3 regions of the Glaciimonas sp. OK215 genome follow, and region 2 is predicted to be linked to each of the others. Evidence: predicted binding sites of a transcription regulator. Region 2 holds the regulator's gene; each other region holds the start of a gene.
What was found. Region 2 encodes FNR, which switches genes on or off when oxygen is low (the NO sensors DNR and NnrR bind a similar motif). Its sites were predicted from a motif close to TTGATNNNNATCAA; they were not measured.

Region 1 (8,200 bases), 800 kb from region 2:
TTCGTTATCTCTCTATGGCTTGGGAACGTGCGCTTGGGCGCAGCGTCGCCTCAGATGTCGCCATCATAGCGACCGGGTCGACCGGCCGGCATTGACCGCAGTCAATTTTCGTCGAATTTTGTGAAGTAATCGTCATTTTTGTATACCTTGACACCGTTGCATGTTAATCAATCAATCCTTTGATTTTTCTGGCTTTTTCAGCGCAGCCTTAAGTTCCGCATAGCATGCCTAAACAGCATGCCTAGATCGCAAGCATGATTTTTCCGATATGCGTGCTGGTTTCCATCAGCGCATGGGCCTGGGCCGCCTGCTCGAGCGGAAAGGTCCGGTAGATCACCGGGCTAATTTTTCGGGATGCGAGCAAAGGCCAGATACGCGCATGCAGTTGCGCCGCGATGGCGGCCTTGAACGCGACCGGACGCGGGCGCAAGGTCGAACCGGTAATCGTCAGACGCCGCAGCAGAATCTGCCCCAGATTGACGGTCGCCTTCCCGCCGCCGAGCAACGCGATGAATACCAGCCGTCCGTCATCGGCCAGGCAGTTGATCTCGCGCGCCACGTAATCGCCGCCGACCATATCAAGGATCACGTCGACACCTTTACCGGCGGTGGCCGACTTGACGATCTCGACAAAATCCTCGGTCCGGTAATTGATAGCGCGTTGCGCGCCAAGCTTTTCGCAGGCACGGCATTTCTCATCCGAACCGGCGGTGGCGAACACCCGGTGGCCGAGCGCAGTCGCGATCTGGATGGCAGTGACGCCAATGCCGGAGGTACCGCCTTGCACCAGCAAGGTCTCGCTGCCCGACAGTTTTACCCGATCGAATACATTGCTCCATACGGTAAAAAATGTTTCCGGCAACGACGCGGCCTCGACCATACTGAATCCCTGCGGCGACGGCAGACATTGCCCTATCGGTGCGACGCAATATTCAGCATAACCACCGCCTTGCACCAGCGCACAGATCGCATCGCCTTGCTTGAATCCGCTGCCGGTCAGATCACCGCCCACAATTTCCCCTGCCACTTCCAGCCCCGGAAGATCGGATGCGCCAGGAGGAACAGGATAATTTCCGCTGCGCTGCAAGACATCTGGCCGATTTACTCCGGCTGCATGAACTTTTATCAAGAGTTGGCCCGGTTCGGGCGTGGGGATGGGACGCTCGCAGAGTTGCAATACGTCTGGTGGGCCTGGCTGGGTGATTTCAATGGCACGCATGGGTTTCCCTTTTGATAAAAAATTGCCGTGGTTTCTGAGTTTAAGAGGGAATCCCTGATGCCGCATTGACTGCGGTCAATCTTGCTGAACAAGCCACGTCTTCCGTCGTGGCATTTTCGGCATTCGCGATCGAACACGTGCTGCCGGTTCCAATCGCGAACTGTAAACATCATTCAACCGCCTTCACCATATCCTCGATCACCTTCTTCGCATCCCCGAACACCATCATGGTCTTGTCCATGTAGAACAACTCATTGTCCAGCCCGGCATAGCCGGACGCCATCGAACGCTTGTTGACGATCACGGTCTTGGCTTTGTAGGCTTCCAGGATAGGCATGCCGGCAATCGACGACTTCGGATCCTTGGCGGCCGGATTCACCACGTCGTTCGCGCCCAGCACCAGCACCACATCGGCCTGGCCGAATTCGCTGTTGATGTCTTCCATCTCGAACACCTGGTCGTACGGCACTTCAGCCTCGGCCAGCAGGACGTTCATGTGGCCCGGCATGCGCCCCGCCACCGGGTGGATCGCAAACTTGACGGTAACGCCTTTGTGCGACAGCTTTTCGGCCAGTTCCATCAGCGCGTGCTGCGCCCGCGCCACGGCCAGGCCGTAGCCGGGCACGATGATGACGGTTTCGGCATTCCCCATCAGGAACGCGGCATCGTCGGCGGAGCCGGCTTTCACCGGGCGTTGGCCTTGCGCCGCGCCCGGTGTCGCGTCAGCGGGAGCGCCGCCGAAGCCGCCCAGGATCACGTTGAAGAACGAACGGTTCATCGCACGGCACATGATGTAGGACAGGATCGCACCGCTTGATCCGACCAGCGAACCGGCAATGATCAGCATCGCATTGTTCAGTGAAAACCCGATCCCGGCCGCGGCCCAGCCCGAATAGCTGTTCAGCATCGAGACCACCACCGGCATGTCCGCGCCGCCGATCGGGATGATGATCAGCACGCCCAAGACGAAGGCGATGATGGTCATCAGGATGAACGGCAGCCAGGATTGGGTCAGCACAAAGATAATGCCCAGACCGAGCATCGCCACCGCCAGCAGCAGGTTGATGAAATGCTGGCCCCGGAAGCTGACCGGCGCGCCCTGGAACAGGCGGAATTTATACTTGCCCGACAGCTTGCCGAACGCAATCACCGAACCGGAGAAGGTGATCGCACCGACGAAGGTGCCGATGAACAACTCGATGCGGTTGCCGACCGGCAACGCGTCGCCATGCGCCGCGATGCCGAAGGCCCACGGCTCGGAGACTGCTGCGACCGCGATACAGACGGCGGCCAGACCGATCAGCGAGTGCATCGCCGCGACCAGTTCCGGCATCTTGGTCATTTCGACTCTTTTAGCCAGGAAGGCACCGATGCCGCCGCCGACCACCAAGCCGATCAGCACCAGTCCGAAACCCAGGCCGGTACTGCCGGCTTGCGTCTTGAGTTTGATGATCAGCGCGATGGTGGTGATCGCGGCGATCGCCATGCCGCTCATGCCGAACACATTCCCGCGCCGTGCCGAGGATGGATGCGACAGACCCTTCAAGGCCTGGATGAAACACACCGAGGCGATCAGGTAGAACATCGTCACCAGGTTCATGCTTACGAATGCCATGCTCATGATTTGGCTCCCGCTAAGTCGGTTTTAGGGAGCGCCACTGCTTTCGGTTCTTTCTTCTTGAACATTTCCAGCATCCGCTGGGTGACCAGGAAACCGCCGAAGACATTCACGGCGGCCAAGGCCACCGCAAGTGTCCCGGCAACCTGGCCGACGATGCCTTCGGTCAGTCCGGCGGCCAGCATCGCGCCGATGATGATGATCGCGGAAATCGCGTTGGTGACCGCCATCAGCGGCGTATGCAAGGCCGGTGTGACGGTCCAGACCACGTGGTAACCGACGTAGATCGCCAGTACGAAGATGATCAGGTTGGTGATGGTGTGGGTGACTTCCATGATGGGTTTTCCTTTGTCCTTGTTTATGGTTTGCGCAGCACTTCGCTGCCGTGGCACAGCAAGGTGGCGGCAACGATATCGTCTTCAAGATTCATCATCAATCCGCCTTCCGGATTGACGATCAGCTTCAGGAAATCCAGCACATTGCGGGCATACAGCGCCGAGGCGTCGGCCGCCACCAATGCGGCCAGATTGCCTTCGCCGATGATGTGCACGCCATGTTTGATGACGGTCTTGCCCGCTTCGGACAACGGGCAATTGCCGCCCTGATCGACCGCCATGTCGAGGATCACCGAACCCGGCTTCATGGCCTTGACGGTCTCTTCGCTGATCAGGACCGGCGCCCTGCGGCCCGGAATCAGCGCCGTGGTGATGATGATGTCGGCCTGCCTGGCACGCTCATGCACCAGTTCGGCCTGACGCCGCATCCAGTCGGCCGGCATCTGGCGCGCGTAGCCGCCGACGCCTTGCGCGATTTCACGCTCTTCGTCGGTAATGAACGGCACGTCGAGGAATTTGGCGCCCAGCGATTCGATCTGCTCCTTGACCGCCGGCCGCACATCCGAGGCTTCGATCACCGCTCCCAGCCGCTTGGCCGTGGCGATCGCCTGCAACCCGGCAACACCGGCACCCATGATCAGCATCCGTGCCGCCTTGACGGTCCCGGCGGCGGTCATCAGCATCGGCATGAAGCGCTGGTAGGTATTCGCCGCCATCAGCACCGCCTTGTAACCGGCGATATTCGCTTGCGACGACAGCACGTCCATCGATTGCGCGCGCGAGGTGCGGGGCGCGGCTTCGAGGGCGAACGCGGTCAGCCCGTGACTTGCCATCAATGCAATATTCTCGGCATCGAAAGGATTCAGCATGCCGACCACGACCGTGCCGCTGCTGAGCAGCGCGTATTCTTCCGCGCCCGGTGCGCGCACTTTCAGGACCGTCGCCGCAGCGAAGGCGTCGGCGGCGGAACCGATCGTGGCACCTGCTGCCGCGTAGGCGTCGTCGGGAATACTCGATAAGATGCCGGCGCCAGCCTGCACCACGACCTGATGCTTTGCCGCCACCAGCTTTTTGACCGTTTCCGGAGTCGCCGCGACCCGGGTTTCTCCCGGCCGCGTTTCCAGCGTAATACCGATTCGCATTATATTTTTCCCGGATATTCATTTTTCTGAGTGCTACGGGCATGGTCGCTGCCATCCCGTATCTGCACCAGGAGCCTGTCGGACTTAGGGAATCGAAGCGAAAAAGTGGCTGAGCGCGGACAGATTTTGCGGAAGTGTGGACCGCTCAGGCGCTTTTGCAGCCGATTCTCCCTAAGTCCGACAGGCTCCTAGCTGAGGCACATCGTAGATTCAAAGAACTATCAGTGATAGTTAAAGTTTTTAATTATAATGATTACTCATTGCTTATACATACAACGACCCCCAACATGAAAAACGCCACGCTGCGCCAGTTAAAAGTGTTTGAAACGGTAGCCCGCCTGCTAAGCTTTTCACGCGCCGCAGAGGAATTGCATCTGACGCAGCCTGCGGTATCGACCCAAGTCAAGAAACTTGAAGACCATGCCGGGCTATCCTTGTTTGAGCAGCTAGGTAAAAAGATTTATCTGACACCGGCCGGCGCTGAACTGCTGGGCTACAGTCGCGTGATCATCCAGCAGTTCCAGTCGGCCGAGGAAGCGATGGCACAGTTCAAGGGTGTCTCGGGAGGCAAGTTGAACGTCGCCGTGATTAGCGCCGGCGATTATTTTTTCCCGCGGCTTCTGGTGCAATTTGCCAGCTGCCATGAAGGCGTCACGCTCAACTTTACGGTCCATAATCGCGAGGAACTGCTGCACCAGCTCGCGGAAAATATGACCGATCTGGCGATCATGGTACGTCCGCCGACCGACATGGATACGATCAATGAGGCATTCGCTCCTCACCCGTATGTCATCGTGGCTGCGCCCAGCCATCCTCTCGCGCAGAAAAAGCGCATCCCGATGAGCGTTCTGATGCGCGAACAATTTGTGGTGCGGGAAAAGGGCTCGGACACCTGGCATTCGATGGAAGACGGCTTTGGCGCCAATCTCGATCACCTCAACATCGCGATGGAAATCAAGAGCACGGAAACCATCAAACAGGCGGTTATTGCAGGCATGGGAATCAGCTTCCTGTCAGCCCACACCATCGGTCTGGAAGTGAAGGCGGGAAGCCTGGCGGTTCTCGACGTGCAGGATTTTCCGCTGATGCTGAGCTGGTATGTCGTCCATCGCAAAAACAAGCGCCTGCCGCCGGTAGCGGAGGCCTTCAAGAAATTCCTGATGAGCGACGGCGCGGCGTTGATTCAACAGATCGTCGGAATTGATCCGCAGCCGGAAAAGCGCGCGAAAGCCAGGAAATAATCCGGTGTATGGATCATCCTGAGCATTACATCTGCACGCTCAGGATAAGACTGGGCGGATGCCATTTCGCAACAAAGTAGCCTGCAAGCAACTCAGCGTGTTTACATGCCCCAGGTAAAGGCCGCGTCCGATTTATCGCCAGCGGTTGCCGCATCGAGCGATTCACGTAGATTGACGGCAAACAACACAGCAATGAGTGAAGCTACACGCAAAGTCAAAGGCGCTTTATCCGTATTCGTTTTGATTGAAGCATTTGTGGTCAATGTAGACATGGCGTGCACTCCTGATTAAATTAAATTGAATTTTTCCCTGAAAAAAGTATAGAAGTGCTGAGACAGCGACGTCTAATCATGATGTCTGATACGTGATATAGCGTTTGTGAATGGCGTCTGGCACTGACATTACGCTTGCACTGCCTGCCGCTCCATCTCCTGCACGCCCTGATACAGCAGAAATACACCCTTCCGGCGCCCGCCAACTTCAGATGCGGCGGTGATTTCACGCGCGTTCACCTTTCAAAATCACACAAAGATGACGTTACCTAAAACGTCGAAAATTGACCGCGGTCAATGAGCGCCGCAGGGGCGGCTCGCTATGATGGGTCCACTTGAATAGGAATGCATAAAAGCACATGCAGCAGATGTTGAAGGGGCGCTAAAAATCTACCGTAGGCCGCCGCCGGCGTCCGGTCCGATTCTGCCAGCCGCGTTGTACAACCTTTACCGAAATCAAACGGAGAAAAAGATTTCATCATGAAAAACGACCTGCAACCAGAAGAATTCCAGACCCCCACAGGCGCCCTGACCGACGGCTTCCACCTGGTCATCGACGCCCTGAAACACAACGACATCGACACCATCTTCGGCCTGGTCGGCATTCCGATCACGGACCTGGCGCGCCTGGCCCAGGCCGAAGGAATGCGCTTCATCGGCTTCCGGCACGAACAACACGCCGGCAATGCGGCGGCCATCGCCGGCTACATGACGCAAAAGCCGGGGATTTGCCTGACCGTGTCCGCCCCCGGCTTCCTGAACGGCCTGACAGCGCTGGCCAATGCCACCGTCAACTGCTTCCCGATGATCCTCATCAGCGGCTCCAGCGAACGCGAAATCGTCGACCTGCAACAAGGCGATTACGAAGAAATGGATCAACTGAATGCGGCCAAGCCGTACGCCAAAGCCGCCTACCGCATCAACAAGGCCGAAGATATCGGCATCGGCATTGCGCGCGCGATTCGTGCGGCCGTGTCCGGCCGTCCCGGCGGCGTCTATCTGGACCTGCCGGCGCAATTGCTGGCGCAGTCGCTCGACGCCGCACGCGGCAAACAATCGCTGGTGCGCGTGGTCGACCCGGTACCGCGTCAACTCCCGGCGCCGGAATCGGTCCAGCGTGCGCTCGACCTGCTGAAAGGCGCCAAGCGTCCGCTGATCCTGCTCGGCAAAGGCGCGGCCTACGCCCAGGCCGACGCCGACATCCGTGCGTTGATCGAACAAACCGGCATCCCGTATCTGCCGATGTCGATGGCCAAAGGCCTGCTGCCCGACACGCATGCGCAATCGGCCGCCGCCGCCCGCTCCTTCGTGTTGGCCGAAGCCGACGTCGTGGTGCTGATCGGCGCCCGCCTGAACTGGCTGCTGGCCCACGGCAAGGGTAAAACCTGGGGTGCACCGAAACAATTCATCCAGATCGACATCTCGCCCACCGAAATCGACAGCAACGTGGCGATCGCAGCACCCGTGATCGGCGACATCGGCTCCTGCGTAGCGGCGCTGCTGGCCGGCATCGATGCCGGTTTCAGCAAGCCCGGCGTCGAATGGACCGGCGCGATCGCCCAACGCAAACAGAAAAACCTGGCGAAGATGGCGGCCACCCTCGACCAGAATCCGTCGCCGATGAACTTCCACAGCGCCCTGCGCGCGATCCGCGACGTGCTCAAGACCCGCCCGGACATCAACGTCGTCAACGAAGGCGCCAACACCCTCGATTACGCCCGCAGCATCATCGACATGTACCAGCCGCGCAAACGCTTCGACTCCGGCACCTGGGGCATCATGGGCATCGGCATGGGCTATGCCATCGGCGCGGCGGTCACCAGCGGCCTGCCGGTGGTGGCCATCGAAGGCGACAGCGCCTTCGGCTTTTCCGGCATGGAACTCGAGACCATCTGCCGCTACGAGCTGCCGATCGTCTCCGTGATCTTCAACAACAACGGCGTCTACCGCGGCACCGACGTCAACCCGACCGGCGGCAAAGACGTCGCCCCGACCGTGTTCGTCAAGGGCGCGCGCTACGACAAGATGATCGAAGCCTTCGGCGGCATCGGTTACCACGTCACCACGCCGGCTGAAATGACGCAGGCCTTGACCGCAGCGATCGCGGCAGGCAAACCGGCGCTCATCAACGCCGTCATCGACGAAGCAGCGGGCACCGAGAGCGGCCGCCTGACCAATCTGAATCCGCAAAGCAGCGCGACCAAGAAATAAGCCATTTAACGTCATAAAGGAAATTATCCATCATGAGCAAGCCACTAGACGGAATCAAGATTATCGATTTCACCCACGTGCAAGCCGGCCCCGCCTGCACCCAGCTGCTGGCCTGGTTCGGCGCCGACGTCATCAAGGTCGAACGCCCCGGCTCGGGCGACG
Region 2 (8,200 bases):
CCTCAGGAGTCTGTCATCAAGATGTACGCCGCGCGCACGCAGATTTACCCGCGCGAGGCGAAGGGCCGCTATGCGATCTGGCGCTGGGTATGCGTGTGGCTGACGCAACTGGTGTTCTATGGCTTGCCATGGCTGAACTGGAACGGCCGCCAGGCCGTGCTGTTCGACCTGGGCGCGCGCAAGTTTTACATTTTCGGGGTCGTCTTGTGGCCGCAGGATTTCATCTATCTTGCGGTGCTGCTGATCATCTGTGCGTATGCCCTGTTTCTGGTGACCGCCCTGGCTGGGCGGGTCTGGTGCGGATTCGCCTGTCCGCAAACGGTGTATACAGAAGTATTCATGTGGATCGAGCGCAAGATCGAGGGGCCGCGCAGCGCACGCATGCGGCTCGACCAGCAGCCGTGGTCGGTTGAACGGCTCTCAAAGAAAACCGCCAAGCATGTGCTGTGGGGAGCGCTTGCACTCTGGACCGGATGCACCTTCGTCGGCTACTTCACACCGCTGCAAACCTTGTTGCGCGAGGCGCACAACGTCGCGCTGGGGCCGTGGGAATGGTTCTGGATTCTGTTCTACGCGTTGGCAACCTACGGCAACGCGGGGTGGATGCGCGAGCAGGTCTGCAAATACATGTGTCCGTATGCGCGCTTCCAGAGTTCGATGTTCGACAAGGACACGCTGATCATCACCTACGATCAGGAACGCGGCGAGCCGCGTGGCGCGCGTGGGAAGAAACAGGATGCCGCAGCCAGGTCGCAGGGCGATTGCATCGACTGCTCGATGTGCGTGCAGGTTTGCCCCACCGGCATCGATATCCGGCAAGGCTTGCAGTATGAGTGCATCGGTTGCGCCGCTTGCGTCGATGCCTGCAATCTGGTCATGACGAAGATCGCTGCACCGCCAGGGTTGATTCGCTATTCGACCGAGCATGCGATCAGCGGGCACCTGTCGCTGCAAGAGATGCGGCAGCGCGTGCTGCGTCCGCGGGTGATGATCTATAGCGGCATACTGCTGCTGATCGTAACGGCCTTCTTTGGCACGCTGATCATGCGTACCCCGCTCAAGCTCGATGTCATTCGCGACCGCGGTGCAATGGGGCGGGAAGTGGAAGACGGCATGATCGAGAACGTGTACCGGCTGCAGATCATGAACACGGCGGAAACCTCGCACCGTTACAAGATTGCCGTCTCGGGGCTCAAGTCGATTGCGCTGGCCACGCCGGATGAAGTGGAACTGGAGGGCGCCAGCTCGCGCGCGGTGCCGGTGCGTGTGCGGGTCGATCACAGCAACGGCAAACCCGGCTCAAACAAAATCGTGTTCGAACTGAAGGCGCTGGATGATGCGCGCCTGCAGGTGCAAGAGAATGCCGTATTTTTCGTGCCGAAATAGGTCCCAAGGAGAAAATCATGCATACCGCTTCCCCGTTAATCGATCGACTACACACTGCGCGGCCTTGGTACACCCAGGCGTGGCCATGGCTTCTGATGCTGGGCCCGGCCGTGGTCGTCGTGGCGGCCACGTATACCGGCTGGCTGGCATTTTCGCGACAGGACGCGCTGGTAGTGGGCGACTATTACAAGCAGGGACTGGCCATCAATCAGGATTTGCAGCGCGATCGTGTGGCGACCGGTATGGGATTGTCGTTGAATGCTCGTTACGACGCTGCCAGCGGGAAGCTGAACGGCACGCTGCGGAGCTTCGGTACGCCCATTGCCAGGAAAATCCTGCTCCATCTGGCGCATCCGACCCAGCCGGAAAAGGACCTCCAGCTCGCAGCACAACCCAATCCGCACGGCGATTTCAGCGTCGGATTACCGATGCTGGAAAGGGCCCGCTGGGAGATCTTGGTTGAGGGGGAACGGCGCGACTGGCGTTTGAGCGGCTCCTGGAACTGGCCGCAGCAGCAGATGATCGCCCTCAAGGCCGATTTACCGCCCGCCGAATGAAAGAGGGGAGACCATGTTGCGATACGTGATGAATATACTTTGGCCGTCTTTTCTGGTGGCGATGGTCGCAGAAGGCTGTTTTTTTTCGCTCTTCGATCCGGCGGATTTGTTACGTCTCGGCGGCCAACATGCTCTGCCGCCGATAGCCGGCTACACGATCGGCTTTTTCTTCTTCTGGAGTTTTTGTTCGCTGGCGAGCATGCTGACGCATTACCTGTTCAGCGTGCCGGACGAGCGCGGCCCGCCGTTCTGAAGTGGAAGCGTTACATCGGGCTGCAGTTTTCCGTGCCGGCCGCCAGCGCTCTTAACATCGCCGGATCGAGCAGTTGCAGCTCACGCTTATCGACTTTGAGCCAGCCCTGCTTCTTGAACCGGGACAGCAACCGGCTAATGCTCTCGATGGTCAGTCCCAGATAATTGCCGATGTCCTCGCGCGACATCCGCAACTGGAAACTGGTGGACGAATAACCGCGCGCCGCATAGCGCGATGACAGATTCACCAGAAAAGCCGCAAAGCGCTGTTCCGCGCGCATATTTCCCAGTAGTAGCATCACATTCTGCTCGCGCGTGATTTCCTGGCTCATGATTCTGTGAAAATGACGCAGCAGCATCGGGATGTGGCCGAACAGCTCTTCCAGGCGCGAGAACGGAATCTCACAGACCTCGCTATCCTCCAGCGCAACCGCGTCGCATTGGTGCCGGTCGCCGCTGATCGCATCCATGCCCAGCAATTCGCCAGCCATCTGGAAACCGGTGACCTGTTGCTCGCCGCTAGGATTGATCTGATAAGTCTTGAAATGCCCAAACCGGATGGCATACAGATTTGTGAACGGGTCATCCATTCGGTACAGGCCCTCGTCTCGCAAGATGCGACGGCGGCGTCCGACAACCTGGTCGAGCCGGTTGATGTCCGCATCGTCCAGCCCCATGGGAAGGCATAAGTGGTGCAAGCTGCAATTGGCGCAACTTGCCTTTAATGCACCGACATTCAAGGCTGGCGACGCGGTATAGGAAAGCGGCTGGCTCATAGTGGTAATTGTTGTGATTATTCAACATTGTAGTGATGGCTAAGGCGAATGTACTCTAAATGCGGAATACATACAAACGCAGCGCAACGCCGCTGCCCACGCATTGCGTGCCATTTGATCCATGTCAAAAAGTCCTGAGGAGAACAGGCATAGGATCTTCTCATCGGATTCTTTTCCCGCACCTGAGGACATCATGTTCAAGACCATATTGTTGGCGACCGACGGCTCCGATCTGTCGGACAAGACTGTTCAGGCGGCAGTCGAATTTGCCAAGAGCAACGGCAGCAAGATCATCGGCTTGTCGGTTGCCGAAATCTATTCCTATTTCCCGGTCTCGACGATGGGCGGCGCTGAAGATCTGCGTTTGCTGACAGATGCGGTCGAGCAGCAAGCGGAAGAAAATGTGCAAAAAATCGCGGATCTGGCGAAGCAAGCCGACGTGGCGTGCGAAGTCTATTGTCCAAAGGGCTGGTGCGCTCAGGAAATCGTCAAGACCGCCGAGCAGCACCACTGCGATGTGATTTTCATGGCGTCGCATGGCAGAAAGGGCGTGAGTAAATTGCTGTTGGGCAGCGAGACACAGAAGGTCCTGGCTTATTCCCGCATTCCTGTGATCGTGTACAAGGCATCGGCCTGACCGCTGGTGATGCATCGATTCAAGCGCGATCATTAGGCTCGACCAAAGCAGGAGCGTTCAGATGTCCTACAAAATCATTCTGGTGCATGTCGACAAGTCGGCGCATCTTGACTTGCGGATTGAAGTCGCCGCAAAAATGGCGTTACATGAAAATGCCCACCTCATCGGCGTTGCTGTCACAGGGCTATCCCGATCACTGCACCGGCCGCTACTTTCCGGCCGGGACGGCAGCAATCTGGCGTCCTATAAAGCCGACTATCTGGACACGCTGCGGCAGCGTGCGCACGCCGCGCTCGAGAAATTTGACACGCTGGTGCGCGCAATCGGCGTGACTTCTTATGAAAAGCGGCTGATCGATGACGAGGCCGCGGCTGCCATCAGCATGCTGGGCCTGTATGTCGATCTGATCGTTCTCGGCCAGAGCGACACCGACGATCAATCCCTGACTGCGAAGGTCGATTTTCCGGAATACGTGACACTTAACGCCGAATGCCCGGTCTTGATTGTCCCTTCTGCCGGGCCGGTCTCCTGCATTGGCGGGCGGGTGCTGATTGCATGGAATGGGAGCATGGCGGCTTCGCGCGCAGTCAGGAGTGCCATGCCATTGCTAAAACAGGCGAACCAGGTTCAACTCGCCATCGTCAATCCTGCCTCTGGTCCGGATCCGCAATGTGAAGAGTCGGGCGCCGAGATGGCCGCTTATCTGGCTCGCCACCACATCACGGTTGAACTGGTTCGGCGCACGGTCGCAGACGATGCCGGGCACACGCTGCTGGCGCTCGCGGCCGACCTGTCTGCCGACGTGATCGTGATGGGCTGCGTTGCGCATCAGCGCTGGCGGGGGATGTTGCTCGGCGGCGCCACCCGTGTGGTGCTGGAAGAGGCCGCCGTAGCGGTGTTGATGTCGCATTAAGGCCGTGGCGGCCACGTCAATGAGGTGTCGATACTGCAGTTGGCAATCCCGTGCGGATCGGCATCGCCCGTGTCGGCGCGGCAACAGAGGCAGTGCGCACAGACATCATCATGCAGGTTTTCAGGAGAATTGCGATGCGTACCATGAAAGCAGCAGTGTTCCTCCGTCCGGGCAAGATCGCGCTCGAGGAAAAGCCCGTACCGGTTGCCGGTCCCGGCGAGGCGGTAATCAAAATAACCACCACCACGATCTGCGGCACCGATGTGCATATCCTCAAGGGGGAATATCCGGTTGAGGCGGGGCGCACTATCGGTCATGAGCCGGTGGGAGTGATCGAAGAATTGGGCGCGGGCGTGAGTGGATATTCGGTCGGACAACGGGTGATCGTCGGTGCGATTACCCCGTGCGGACAATGCCATCCTTGTCTCGACGGTCATCAGTCCCAATGCGGCGGCAAGGCGGCCGGCGGCTGGCGCTTCGGCAACACGATAGACGGCTCTCAGGCGGAATACCTGCTGGTGCCGCACGCGATGTCGAATCTCGAACCGATTCCGGACGGACTCACGGATGAGCAGGTGTTGATGTGCCCTGACATCATGAGTACCGGTTTCGGCGGGGCGGAAAGCGGGGAGATAAAGATCGGTGACACGGTCGTGATTTTTGCACAGGGGCCGATCGGTTTGTGTGCAACAGCGGGGGCAAAATTAAAAGGCGCAAGCCTGATCATCGCGGTTGACGGCGTGAGTGCGCGCCTTGAAGTGGCGAAAAAGCTGGGTGCCGATGTCACGATCGACTATACGAAGACCGATCCGCTGACCGAGATCATGCGTCTGACCAACGGGCGCGGCGTCGATGTTGCAATCGAAGCGTTGGGTACGCAACAGACGTTTGAAAGTTGTCTGCGCGCTCTCAAGCCAGGTGGCACGCTCTCCAGCCTTGGCGTGTATTCCGGCAAGATTTCCTTGCCGCTGGATGCCTTTGCCGCTGGTCTGGGCGATCACAAGATCGTCACCACCCTGTGCCCCGGCGGGAAAGAACGCATGCGCCGGCTGCTGAATGTGGTGGCGTCGGGCCGGGCGGATTTGCAGGCAATGGTCACGCATCGCTTTAAACTGGATCAGATCGAACAGGCATATGAATTATTTGCCAACCAGCGCGATGGCGTGTTGAAGGTCGCGATTACACCGTGATGCTGTAATATGCGCCCATCAAAAAAATGCATTTCGAGGATCCATGGGCGTATTTCAAAAACCGATAGTCATGCTGGATTTCGAGACCACCGGGCTGAGTCCTGCAATGGGTGATCGCATCACGGAAGTCGCAGCCCTCAGGATCGTTGAAGGCGAAATCGTCGAGCGCTTCGTTTCGCTGGTGAATTGCGGGGTGCGGATACCTTCTTTCATTACCCATCTGACCGGTATTTCGCAAGCGATGGTCGATAGCGCGCCGCCAGTCGCTGAGGTTGTCCCGGAATTGCTGCGATTTATCGGCGGCGACGCGTTGGCCGCCCACAACGCCAGTTTTGACGCCAAGTTTTTATTGGCGGAAAGTGCGCGTCTGGATGTGCAGCCGCGCTATAGCGCACTGATTTGCTCGTTGAAATTATCGCGTCGTGTGTTCCCGGGCATGCCGAGCTACAAGCTTGGATCGCTGGCCACCGCATTGCGGATACCATTTCACGGCACGGCGCATAGAGCGGAAGCGGATGCCGAAGTATCGGCGAACTTACTGTTACACGTCGCCCGTAGCCTGGCGCATACCTACCGCGTGCCATCTATCCACCCGGATTTGCTGGTATCGCTGAATCAGCTGAGCGCCGCCAAAGTCCCCGACTTCCTGGCGCGGCAGCTGGGCAAGCAGGTCTAGTTGGCGTAGCGGCTTTCTTGCGTTTACAGCTCGGAGATAAAGCGCATCTTGAAGCTGCGGCCTTTGATATTGCCATTGCTCAGGCGAGAAAAGGCGTGCTTGGCCATGCGTCTTTCCAGCGCGACATAGGTCATGAATTCGAATACGCTGATTTTGCCGACCTGCTCTTTGGTCAGCTCCGCATCGCCGGTCAGCGCGCCCAACAGATCACCCGGACGCAGCTTGTCTTTCTTGCCGCCCATGATGCATAGCGTCACCATAGGCGCTTGCAGCGGACCGCCTTCAGCCGGTTCCAGCTCGGCCAGATCGAACCAGCTAACCGGTCCGTTCTGGTAGTCCTCGATCAGCTTCACCCATTTTTTTTCATTCGGCGCACACAGGCTCAGCGCCAGCCCCTTGTCGTGACCGCGCCCGGTACGGCCGATGCGGTGGATATGGACTTCGGTGTCTTTCGACACATCGACGTTAATGACCGCGCCCAGGGTCTGGATATCCAGGCCGCGTGCGGCGACGTCAGTGGCGACCAGCACCGAGCAACTCTGGTTGGCGAATTGCACCAGGATTTCATCCCGCTCGCGTTGTTCCAGTTCACCGTATAACGCGAGTGCGCTAAACCCCTGGTCGCGCAATTCAGCCGCCAATTCGCGGCAATGGATTTTGGTGTTGCAGAAGGCGATGGTCGAGACCGGTCTGTAGTGGTTCAGCAGTTGTGCCACGGCGGCATTCCGGCCGTCGTAGCTGACTTCGTAAAAACGTTGTTCGATCTGGCCGGCATCGTGCTGCGCCTCGACTTTTACTTCGACCGGCTGGCGTAAAAATTCGGCACTGGCCTTACGTATGTCGTCCGGATAGGTTGCCGAAAACAGCAGCGTCTGACGGCGCGTCGGGCAAGCGCTGACGATGCCTGAGATTTCTTCGTAAAACCCCATGTCGACCATGCGGTCGGCTTCGTCCAGCACCAGCGTTTGCACCGTTCCCAGGTTGATGCTGCCACGGCCGATGTGATCGCGTATCCGTCCCGGCGTGCCGACAATAATATGCGCGCCGTGCTCCAGTGAGCCAATCTGCGGCCCCATCGGTGAACCGCCGCATAGCGTCAGGATTTTGACGTTATCCGCAAAACGCGCCAGCCGGCGCAATTCTTTCGCCACCTGGTCGGCCAGTTCACGCGTCGGGCACAACACCAGCGCCTGAATCGCGAAGTAGGTCGGGTTCAGTTTATGCAGGATGCCGATGCCGAAAGCGGCGGTTTTGCCGCTGCCGGTTTTAGCCTGGGCGATCAAATCACGCCGCTCCAGAATCACCGGCAGGCTCTGCGCCTGTATGGTCGTCATCTTGTGATAGCCAAGGCTGTCGAGATTACTCAATAGCGCTGGCGACAAGGGGAGATTGGAGAAGGAGGAGGTAGTCACAATGATGTTAGCCGGCAGAAAGGGGGAGCGAAGTCTAACAGGCGCGCCGGGTTAGGGCCAGATTTGATGTGGATTTGATGGTGTTCCGATATTCATCTGACATCTAAGTGATGTTTGTCGATGCGTTGGCGGGGAAATTGGCGGAAAGCGGGAGCCGTGGCTGGCCCCCGCCGTGTTCCTGAGCGGGCCTGTTTCAGCCTGTATTTTTATGTTCGATATTTTCGATAGTATATGTGAAAATTTTCCGTTTTTCTTTTGCCCTATTGGCGTCCATACTATGTTTCAAGGATGAGTTTCAGGCAATCAGTCGTTATGCCAGCATCCATTACCTATCGAAATTATCGTATATAACCTGACTGGAAACGGAAAACATCATGCTGCAAATTCGCAAAAGTACTGAT
Region 3 (8,200 bases), on a different replicon from region 2:
GGCTTCATGCAGATGGTGCAATACCGGCGCAACCAAAACTTGCTGATGCAAGTGCCCTCATCGGTGCCTGGCGGCTTCATCTCGGATCGTTCCAAGGCGCAGGAAGTGATGCGGAATGCGTTCGCTGCCGGCCGGCAAATGCTGTCCGAGCCGGAAGCGAAGGCGATTCTTGCGGCGTATGGCATTCCCGTGGTGGAGACCCGTGTCGCCAATTCGATCGAGGAGGCAGTGCAGTGCGCGCAGGAAATCGGATTTCCGGTGGCGGTGAAAATCTTGTCGCCTGATATTACGCATAAATCCGATGTCGGCGGCGTTGCCTTGGACCTGGAAACGCGGGAAGCGGTGCGAACGGCGGCTCAAGCCATGCACAAACGCCTGCGCGTGTTGCAGCCAGAGGCTCGCCTGCAGGGCTTTTCGGTACAAGCGATGGCACGTCGGCCGGAAGCGCACGAGCTGATTATCGGGGTCACCACCGACCCGGTGTTCGGCCCGGTTATTTTGTTTGGCCAGGGCGGAGTCGCGGTCGAAGTGACGGGCGATCACGCAATCGGCCTGCCGCCGTTAAACATGGTACTGGCGCGCGACCTGGTTTCACAAACGCGTGTTGCAAAGCTGCTTGCCGGCTACCGCAACCGGCCGCCAGCCGATATGGATGCGATTTGCCGGACCTTGATCCAGGTATCGCACCTCATCACTGATATCCCTGAAATTGTCGAGATCGATATCAATCCGTTACTGGCCGATAGCCATGGCGTCATTGCGCTCGATGCGCGTGTGCGGGTGGCTGTGAGCCCCACGTCTGCGGGCGGCCTCAACCGGCTCGCCATTCGGCCCTATCCGGAAGAACTGGAGCAGTGGATCGATTGGCAGGGACAGCCGCTGCTGCTGAGACCAGTCAAGCCGGAAGACGGTCAAGCGCATGTTGCATTTTTCAACGCACTCGATCCGGAGGATGTGCGCTACCGTATGTTTATCAGTATGCGCGAATTGCAGCCATCTCAGCTGGCGCGCCTCACGCAGATCGACTACGACCGCGAGATGGCCTTCATCGCGACCAGACAACGGCCCGATGGCGTAAGTGAAACGCTCGGTGTTGCCCGTGTCATTGCCGATCCCGACAACGTGCAGGCGGAATTCGCGATCACCGTGCGCTCGGACCTGAAAGGGCAAGGGCTTGGTCGCCTGCTGATGACTAAATTGATCGATTATTGCCGTACGCGCGGCACCCGCGAGATCGTGGGGGAAGCGTTGCCAGACAATATCCGCGTACTCAAATTAGTCAAAAAGCTGGATTTCGACGTGAAACAGGCGTCCGAAGATGGGACGATGCAGCTGCATTTGAACCTCGCGCAAAGCATCGATAATTTTTGATGCAAGTCAAGGTATTTATAGACCGCGGTCCATATACTCCAGCCTGATCAGGTCACGTTCCAACTCTCGGTATGGCCGGCAGCAGGAGTGAAATAATGGCGCTATTCCTAATACCTGGATCGATGGCTCCGCCGGACGTAGTCAATGCGGAAATGGTTTGCAAGCTCAGTCAATTGAGCCCGCGGTACAGATCCTATCCGACCGCGGATCGCTTCAGCGAGGCATTCGGCTATCGCGACTATCTGCAAGCTGTTGCCGGTTTGCGCACACGAGGCATCAGACATTCCTTATCGCTATACCTGCATATTCCGTTCTGCTATGCGGTTTGCTACCACTGCGCCTGCAACAAAATCATCACCAAAAACCATGATAAGGCGGTCATCTATCTAAGCTACCTGAAACGTGAAATCGAGATGCAGGGCAGACTGCTTGCCGATAGGAACTTGGTTGCACAATTGCACTTAGGTGGCGGCGTATCCACCTATCTTTCGGATGGGCAAATGACCGACCTGATGACGCATCTGCGGCAGCGGTTTCAGTTTGCACCCGACAAAGTCGGTGAATATGCGATTGAGGTTGATCCGCGCGCAGTGTCACGTGAACGTGTACAACGCTTGCGCGAACAGGGATTCAACCGCATCAGTCTCGGTGTGCAGGACTTCGAACCGCACGTGCAAGAGGCAGTCAACCGGATTCAGACGGAGCGTCAGACGCTCGACATCATCGAGGCGGCGCGCGATGCGAATTTCCGCTCCGTGAGCATAGACCTGATATACGGGCTGCCCAAACAAAACGTCATTACCATGGCGCGGACGCTGGCGAAGGTCATCAAGGCTGCCCCGGACCGCATCGCGATCTACAACTATGCGCATCTGCCGCATTTGTTCAAACCGCAACGACGCATTCTCGAACAGGACTTGCCAAGTAGCGAAGTGAAGCTCGACATGCTGTCGCTGTGCATCAAGCGCCTGACCGCAGCAGGTTATGTGTATATCGGGATGGACCATTTTGCACGACGGACTGATGAGCTTGCGGTGGCGCAGCGACAGGGGCGTTTGCATCGCAATTTCCAGGGATATTCGACCCATGCGGAATCGGTTCTAGTTGGGTGTGGCGTATCGGCGATCAGTGCTGTCGCGGCCACCTACAGCCAGAACGTCAAGACGCTCGCCGCGTACTACGATGACATCGACAATAATGAATTGCCGATTGCGCGCGGCATCAAGCTGACTATGGACGATGTGTTGCGACGCTTCATTATCCAGATGCTGATGTGTAATTTCGAATTGTCGATCGCATCGATCGAGCTGGCCTATCCGATTACGTTCGCAGATTATTTTGCAGCGGAGCTTAAGCAGTTGGGCGCGCTGGCGCAGGACGGCTTACTGACCATCGATGCCGAATGGCTAAGCGTGACCGCGAAGGGACGCCTGCTCATCCGTAATATTTGCATGGTGTTCGATCGCTATTTGAATGGCAGGCCGGATCAGCTTTGCTAAGCTACGACCATCTTAGATGGGACGCAGGTGAGCAGTTTTTTGACGAAGTATCTGCCGCGGCTGGAAATGCAAGCCGTAAGCGGGTTTTGGGGCGCGTTACATTTACATTGGGTTGCAGTTTTTCGTGCCAGCCGCCAGCGCTTTCAACATCGCCGGATCGAGCAGTTGCAGCTCACGCTTATCAACCTGGAGCCAGCCCTGCTGCTTGAAGCGGGACAGCAGCCGGCTGATGCTCTCGATGGTCAGTCCCAGATAATTACCGATGTCCTCGCGTCAAGACCCATGGTAAGGCATAAGTGGTGCAAGCTGCAATTCGCACAACTTGCCTTTAATACGCTGACATTCAGGCGCGACGATGCGGCATATGAAAGTGGTTGGCTCATATCGGTAAGCGTTGCGATTATGGTGATGGGCTCGTGTCAACGTACTCTAAATGCGGGTGGCATACAAATACTGCAGAACCGGGAGGTCGTGTATCGCTAGTCCGGCTAGAGTTTGGTCAGCTTCGCCAACGCATCCCAAGCTTTTGTGTTGGCAGCGAAATCTTCGAGGCCTGGCCGGTAGATGAATGGTACTGCCACCGCAGCTTCCTCTTCCGAAAGAGCTTGCGCGCTGCGCCGGAGTTTCTGCAGCGCGTCGAGATCAGCCTCGGATGCGTCGTTGCCGGATTGGAGGCGGCTGACGATCCGTGAGTGCAACACTACTTGGCCCGCCTGGAGCCAGACGATCGCAAACGGAATTGCCATTTCTGCAGCCAGCCCGCGGAAGCGCTCGCGTTCATCGGCTTGCAAAAATGCGGCGTCTATCACGGCGGGGAAGCCGGCGCTCAGCAGTATGCGGGCGGTGTCGCACAGTCGGGAATAGGTGCGTCGACTCGCGTTCTTGCTGTATATATCGTGCGCCTTGCCGGCGCCGCTCCGGGCCAGCGCAGCCAGTCCGAACAACCGTTTGCGTTCAACATCGGAGCGAACCCGAATGGCGTTCAGTCGCCCGGCCGCGATCTTTGCCCAGGTACTCTTACCGGAGCCCGGCAAACCATACGTGATGATGAGCGCCGGCTGGCGCTGCTGCACGCAATCGGCGGCTAACTTCAGGTGATTGTGGCATGCCAACGATGCGTCTTCTTCCGCGCGTCTGGATAATCTTGCTAAGCGCATGCGTATGAGGTTTATCTTGGCGCGCACCACGGCGCACCGCGCCATATAAAAACGCAACACGGCTATGCCGGCGTAATCGCCGCTGACCTCCAGATAAGAATTGAGCAAGCGGTAAGCCAAATCCGTGCGTTGTCGGTACAGCAAATCCATGACCGGAAAGGCAAGGTCGCCTATGACATCGCCCCAACGTAAGGCTGGATCAAATTCGAGACAGTCGAAAGGCAGCGGCTCGTTGCCTACCAATGCGATATTGCCCAGATGCAGATCGCCGTGGCCTTCCCGGATCCACCCTTGTGCGCGGCGCAGGTCGAATTGGGCGACACACGCCGCGTATTCTCCGGCGCTGGCGGATTCTGCGCCTTCTAGCTTCAGCACCGTCGAGGTATCTGTGCACGCATGCAGCAGTTGACGCAACTCCCTGAAATTTTGCCGCATCGCTTGTCCGATAGCAGCGGCACTGCCAAAGGCTGTATCGGATGACGCAGCAGGCAGGTTGGCATGAAAGCGCGCCAAAGTCACGCCGAGTTGATCCATGTGAGAATGCAGCAATTTATGATCAGCCAACAGGCGATCCAGTTGTTTGGCGGCGGCAAAGCGACGCATCTTTATCGCGTATTCAAACGCCGGCTGCTTGCCAAATTCCGGTTTATCCGGATCGCCACCGATTGGCATCACCTCCAGATACATCTGTGGGGCCAGGCGACGATTCAGGCGTAGTTCTTCCGTGCAATAGAAACGGCGCGCCTCCAGCGACATGAAGTCAAGAAAGTCCATCTTGATGGACTTCTTGATTTTGTATGCATACCGCCCAGCCAGCAATATCCATGAAATATGCGTTTCAATCAGACGCACGGCCTTGACTGCATGCGGATAGCAGCGGCTATCGAGGAGGGCAGAGATCAGCCGGGACTGCATCAGCGCATCACCAGTGATCCTTGCAGTGTCGTTGCTGGTATCGGACATCCTGGACCACTCCCGTTTTCGCGTGCCTGATCATGTTGGAACAGCGCCGCACTGCATGATCTTAGTCAATGTTGAATAGTTTGACAATTAAGGTATCCGGCGGGAGCCAAGCGCCCCCCAGGGCGGCGCGAAACGGAAGCTTGAAAATTTGATGTATATCAAGAAGCATGATGGGGCAGCGTCGCACAATAATTAGGTACGTATCCCTGTTTGAGTCGAATGGAGGGTGAAACAATGCGTTACAGAAGCATGACGGTGTGCCTTGATAATAGCGCCGGTTCGTCGCGGCGGCTCGAATTCGCGATTGCGTTGGCCGCGCAGCATGACGCGCATCTGACGGGGGTGCATCAGACCTACGCTCCGCTTGTTCCCGATCCGTATGGTTATGGCGAGATTGCGTCACTGGTCGCCGAATGGGAGGCGTCGGCGAAGGAGAACCAAGAGCGCGCCGAGGCAGCGTTTCGTACTGCCGCGCAGAAGGCAGGGCTTCATTTCGATTGGGCCGGCTATCGCAGTTCAGAGCCGCAGCGGGTGATTGCGCATGCCCGCGCGTCGGATCTCGCGATCCTCGGCGAGCGCGATCCTCCTGCTGTCGATACGTCAGATGCTGGCAAGGGTTTTAATGAAAGCTTCGTGTTGCAGCTGGGCCGACCCGTGCTGTATCTGCCATCTGCGGGAAATATTCCAGAGACGTTCGACAACATCATCGTTGCCTGGGATGGCGGACGCGAGGCTGCGCGCGCCATGGCGGACGCGTTGCCGTTCTTGCAGCGGGCGCGGCAGGTAAAGGTATTGACGATTTTCGAGAACAAGGACCGCGGCAATGACTTGCCCGAAGTCGATATCGCTGCCTATTTGGCCAGGCATGAAGTCCAGGTCGAGATCGACAAAAGTGAGAACGTCGACGTCAAACCGGGGGATTGGCTGCTGTCGCGCGCTGCAGAAGACGGCACGGACTTGCTCGTGATGGGGGCATACGGACACAGCCGTTGGAGCGAGCTGGTATTGGGCGGAGTGACGCACACCGTATTGCGCGAGATGACGTTGCCGGTGCTGATGTCGCATTAGAACCGGTCCGGATGCGTGGCGCATGCTGTCGCTGAGGAGATGGAAATGCAAGCGATGACTCTCTTTACGCCAGGCACGCCTTTGCAACGGACAACGATGACGACACCGGTACCCGGACCTGGACAATTGTTGGTCAGTAGATAGCCGGTGTCGAGTGCACGTTTCCACTATGGCGTCCATTGATATGGGTCGTTTCAAAAAAACTGCACTGATACGATGTCGGCAGTAAGGTAGGCAGGTTAATCATCACCCAAATGGAGAACGATAACGGCGATGCAAGAATACCGACGAAGCAAAGGGCAATGCCTGCTGTACACGATTGATTACGACCAGGGTGAATACTTCATACAGCGCGATGGCGTGATGAAAAAATCTGTTCCCGATGCCATTATCGTCAGCGTAATGCCGCATGAGGCGACACCCGAGCTCATGCTGCGCACGGCGATAGCGGATATCGAGGCGCTGAACGGCATGGAGGAGTAGGTTGCTCGGTGGAGCGCATCGCTCGTCGGAGCGGGCTTTGCTCCGATCTGTTTCAGGGCGCCTCGCGCGATCCAATCGTCTTGGTGTCGCCTGCGAGGCGCTGGCAGGGCCTTGGCAGCGGCCGGAAGGAGGGACATGATAATCAACTCGAGTGATTTCCGAGTACGGGAAGGAGAGCAGGTTAAATTGAAGAAGTGGCCGACGCTGGTGGACCCCGTTTACCGGTCGAAAGAGCACTATCAGGAGCTCCTCGGAGAACAGGTGGGGGAGCTAAGCGCGCTGCAACAACTCCACTACGCATCCAGCCGCTATGCAGTGTTGCTGATTTTCCAGGCCATGGATGCGGCCGGGAAGGACGGCGTCATCAAGCACGTGATGTCCGGCGTCAACCCCCAAGGCTGCCAGGTATTCAGCTTCAAACATCCGAGCGTTACGGAATTGGAGCACGAATTTCTGTGGCGCGCTTCCCAGTGTTTGCCGGAACGCGGTCGGATCGGCATCTTTAACCGATCCTACTATGAGGAGGTGTTGATTGTTCGGGTACATCCGGAAATTCTCCGGAGTCAGGGGCTTCCGGATGGGCTGCTCAACGAAAAAACTGTCTGGCAGCAGCGGTATCGCTCCATCGTGGACATGGAGGACCATCTTTGTCGCAATGGCACAAGGATCGTCAAGTTCTTCCTGCACCTTTCAGAGGAAGAGCAGCGAAAGCGCTTTCTCGATCGGATCGACGAGCCCGATAAGAACTGGAAACTCAGTCTTGCCGACATTGAGGAGAGAAAATTCTGGAAACAATACATGCAGGCCTATGAAGCCTGCCTGAGCGCAACGAGTACAAAAAATGCACCTTGGTATGTGGTTCCAGCCGACGACAAGGAAAATGCCCGGCTGATTATTTCCCGGATTATTCTCGATACTTTTAAGGCGCTTAACATGCAGTACCCAGAAGCCGACGCCAAGCGTCGGCAGGAATTGCTGTCGATTCGCCGCCAGTTGATGATGGAAGCTCCCAAGTAGCAACCGAGACCGGTAAATTCGCTGTTGACCGGCGATTTCTTGGTTTTCCACTTTTCGTCACGAACCAGAGGCACGACAAGCGTTAGCACTATCTTGAAAATGAAAGGAGTCAATCATGCAATCGCCACGGCAGCGTAATGCGGTACGTATTATTCTGGACGAGCACGAGCAGTTGTCGGCAGTAACTCACGGCATGCTGAATTTTGTACGCCTTATCGATAAAGGTCAGACGGCACCAGGGCTGATGGTGTTTCGCGCGATGCTCTTCTACATACGGGAGTATCCAGAGCAGATACATCATCCAAAAGAAGACCAGTACCTGTTCGCGCGCTTGCGAGACCGGACCAACGAACTTGATAAGACGCTCGCCGAGTTGGCGTCCCAGCACGCGCAAGGTGAGGCGCTGGTGCGGGAATTGGAGCACGCACTGACCCGCTATGAACTGCAGGGGAGTGCCGCATTTCCGGTATTTCGTGACTTGGTGGAGCAGTATGCCAGGTTTTATTTCGGCCACATGCGGTTGGAAGAAGAAGTGATTCTGCCTGCTGCCAAGCGTCTGTTGACGCCAGAGGACTGGGCCGTGGTTGACGCCGCGTTCGCTGGCAATATCGACCCGTTTGCCGGAGCCGACCTGAAAGTGGA

Region 1: oxc (oxalyl-CoA decarboxylase) is a predicted target of FNR. The motif match lies at 6,274-6,287, and genes of this name have one in related genera.
Region 3: AC3CHX_RS32125 (universal stress protein) is a predicted target of FNR. The motif match lies at 5,139-5,152, and genes of this name have one in related genera.

Annotation. Positions count from the first base shown of each region.
Region 1 covers NZ_CM173544.1:1,800,226-1,808,425, forward strand. Annotated here, with positions in the region: gene AC3CHX_RS08145 (NAD(P)H-quinone oxidoreductase) at 242-1,219, opposite strand; gene AC3CHX_RS08150 (NAD(P)(+) transhydrogenase (Re/Si-specific) subunit beta) at 1,389-2,834, opposite strand; gene AC3CHX_RS08155 (NAD(P) transhydrogenase subunit alpha part 2) at 2,837-3,172, opposite strand; gene AC3CHX_RS08160 (Re/Si-specific NAD(P)(+) transhydrogenase subunit alpha) at 3,196-4,314, opposite strand; gene AC3CHX_RS08165 (LysR family transcriptional regulator) at 4,602-5,555, shown strand; gene AC3CHX_RS08170 (hypothetical protein) at 5,657-5,827, opposite strand; gene oxc (oxalyl-CoA decarboxylase) at 6,308-8,038, shown strand; gene frc (formyl-CoA transferase) at 8,071-8,200, shown strand, end outside.
Region 2 covers NZ_CM173544.1:2,600,365-2,608,564, reverse strand. Annotated here, with positions in the region: gene ccoG (cytochrome c oxidase accessory protein CcoG) at 1-1,386, shown strand, start outside; gene AC3CHX_RS11765 (FixH family protein) at 1,404-1,943, shown strand; gene AC3CHX_RS11760 (hypothetical protein) at 1,972-2,196, shown strand; gene fnr (fumarate/nitrate reduction transcriptional regulator Fnr) at 2,207-2,971, opposite strand; gene AC3CHX_RS11750 (universal stress protein) at 3,165-3,608, shown strand; gene AC3CHX_RS11745 (universal stress protein) at 3,670-4,521, shown strand; gene AC3CHX_RS11740 (NAD(P)-dependent alcohol dehydrogenase) at 4,656-5,711, shown strand; gene AC3CHX_RS11735 (3'-5' exonuclease) at 5,755-6,387, shown strand; gene dbpA (ATP-dependent RNA helicase DbpA) at 6,411-7,799, opposite strand; gene AC3CHX_RS11725 (pirin family protein) at 8,174-8,200, shown strand, end outside.
Region 3 covers NZ_JBYMEG010000004.1:302,827-311,026, reverse strand. Annotated here, with positions in the region: gene AC3CHX_RS32145 (bifunctional acetate--CoA ligase family protein/GNAT family N-acetyltransferase) at 1-1,371, shown strand, start outside; gene hemN (oxygen-independent coproporphyrinogen III oxidase) at 1,467-2,870, shown strand; partial or broken gene AC3CHX_RS32135 (Crp/Fnr family transcriptional regulator) at 2,973-3,143, opposite strand; gene AC3CHX_RS32130 (bifunctional aminoglycoside phosphotransferase/ATP-binding protein) at 3,359-4,990, opposite strand; gene AC3CHX_RS32125 (universal stress protein) at 5,225-6,058, shown strand; gene AC3CHX_RS32120 (hypothetical protein) at 6,332-6,541, shown strand; gene AC3CHX_RS32115 (ADP-polyphosphate phosphotransferase) at 6,677-7,558, shown strand; gene AC3CHX_RS32110 (hemerythrin domain-containing protein) at 7,674-8,200, shown strand, end outside.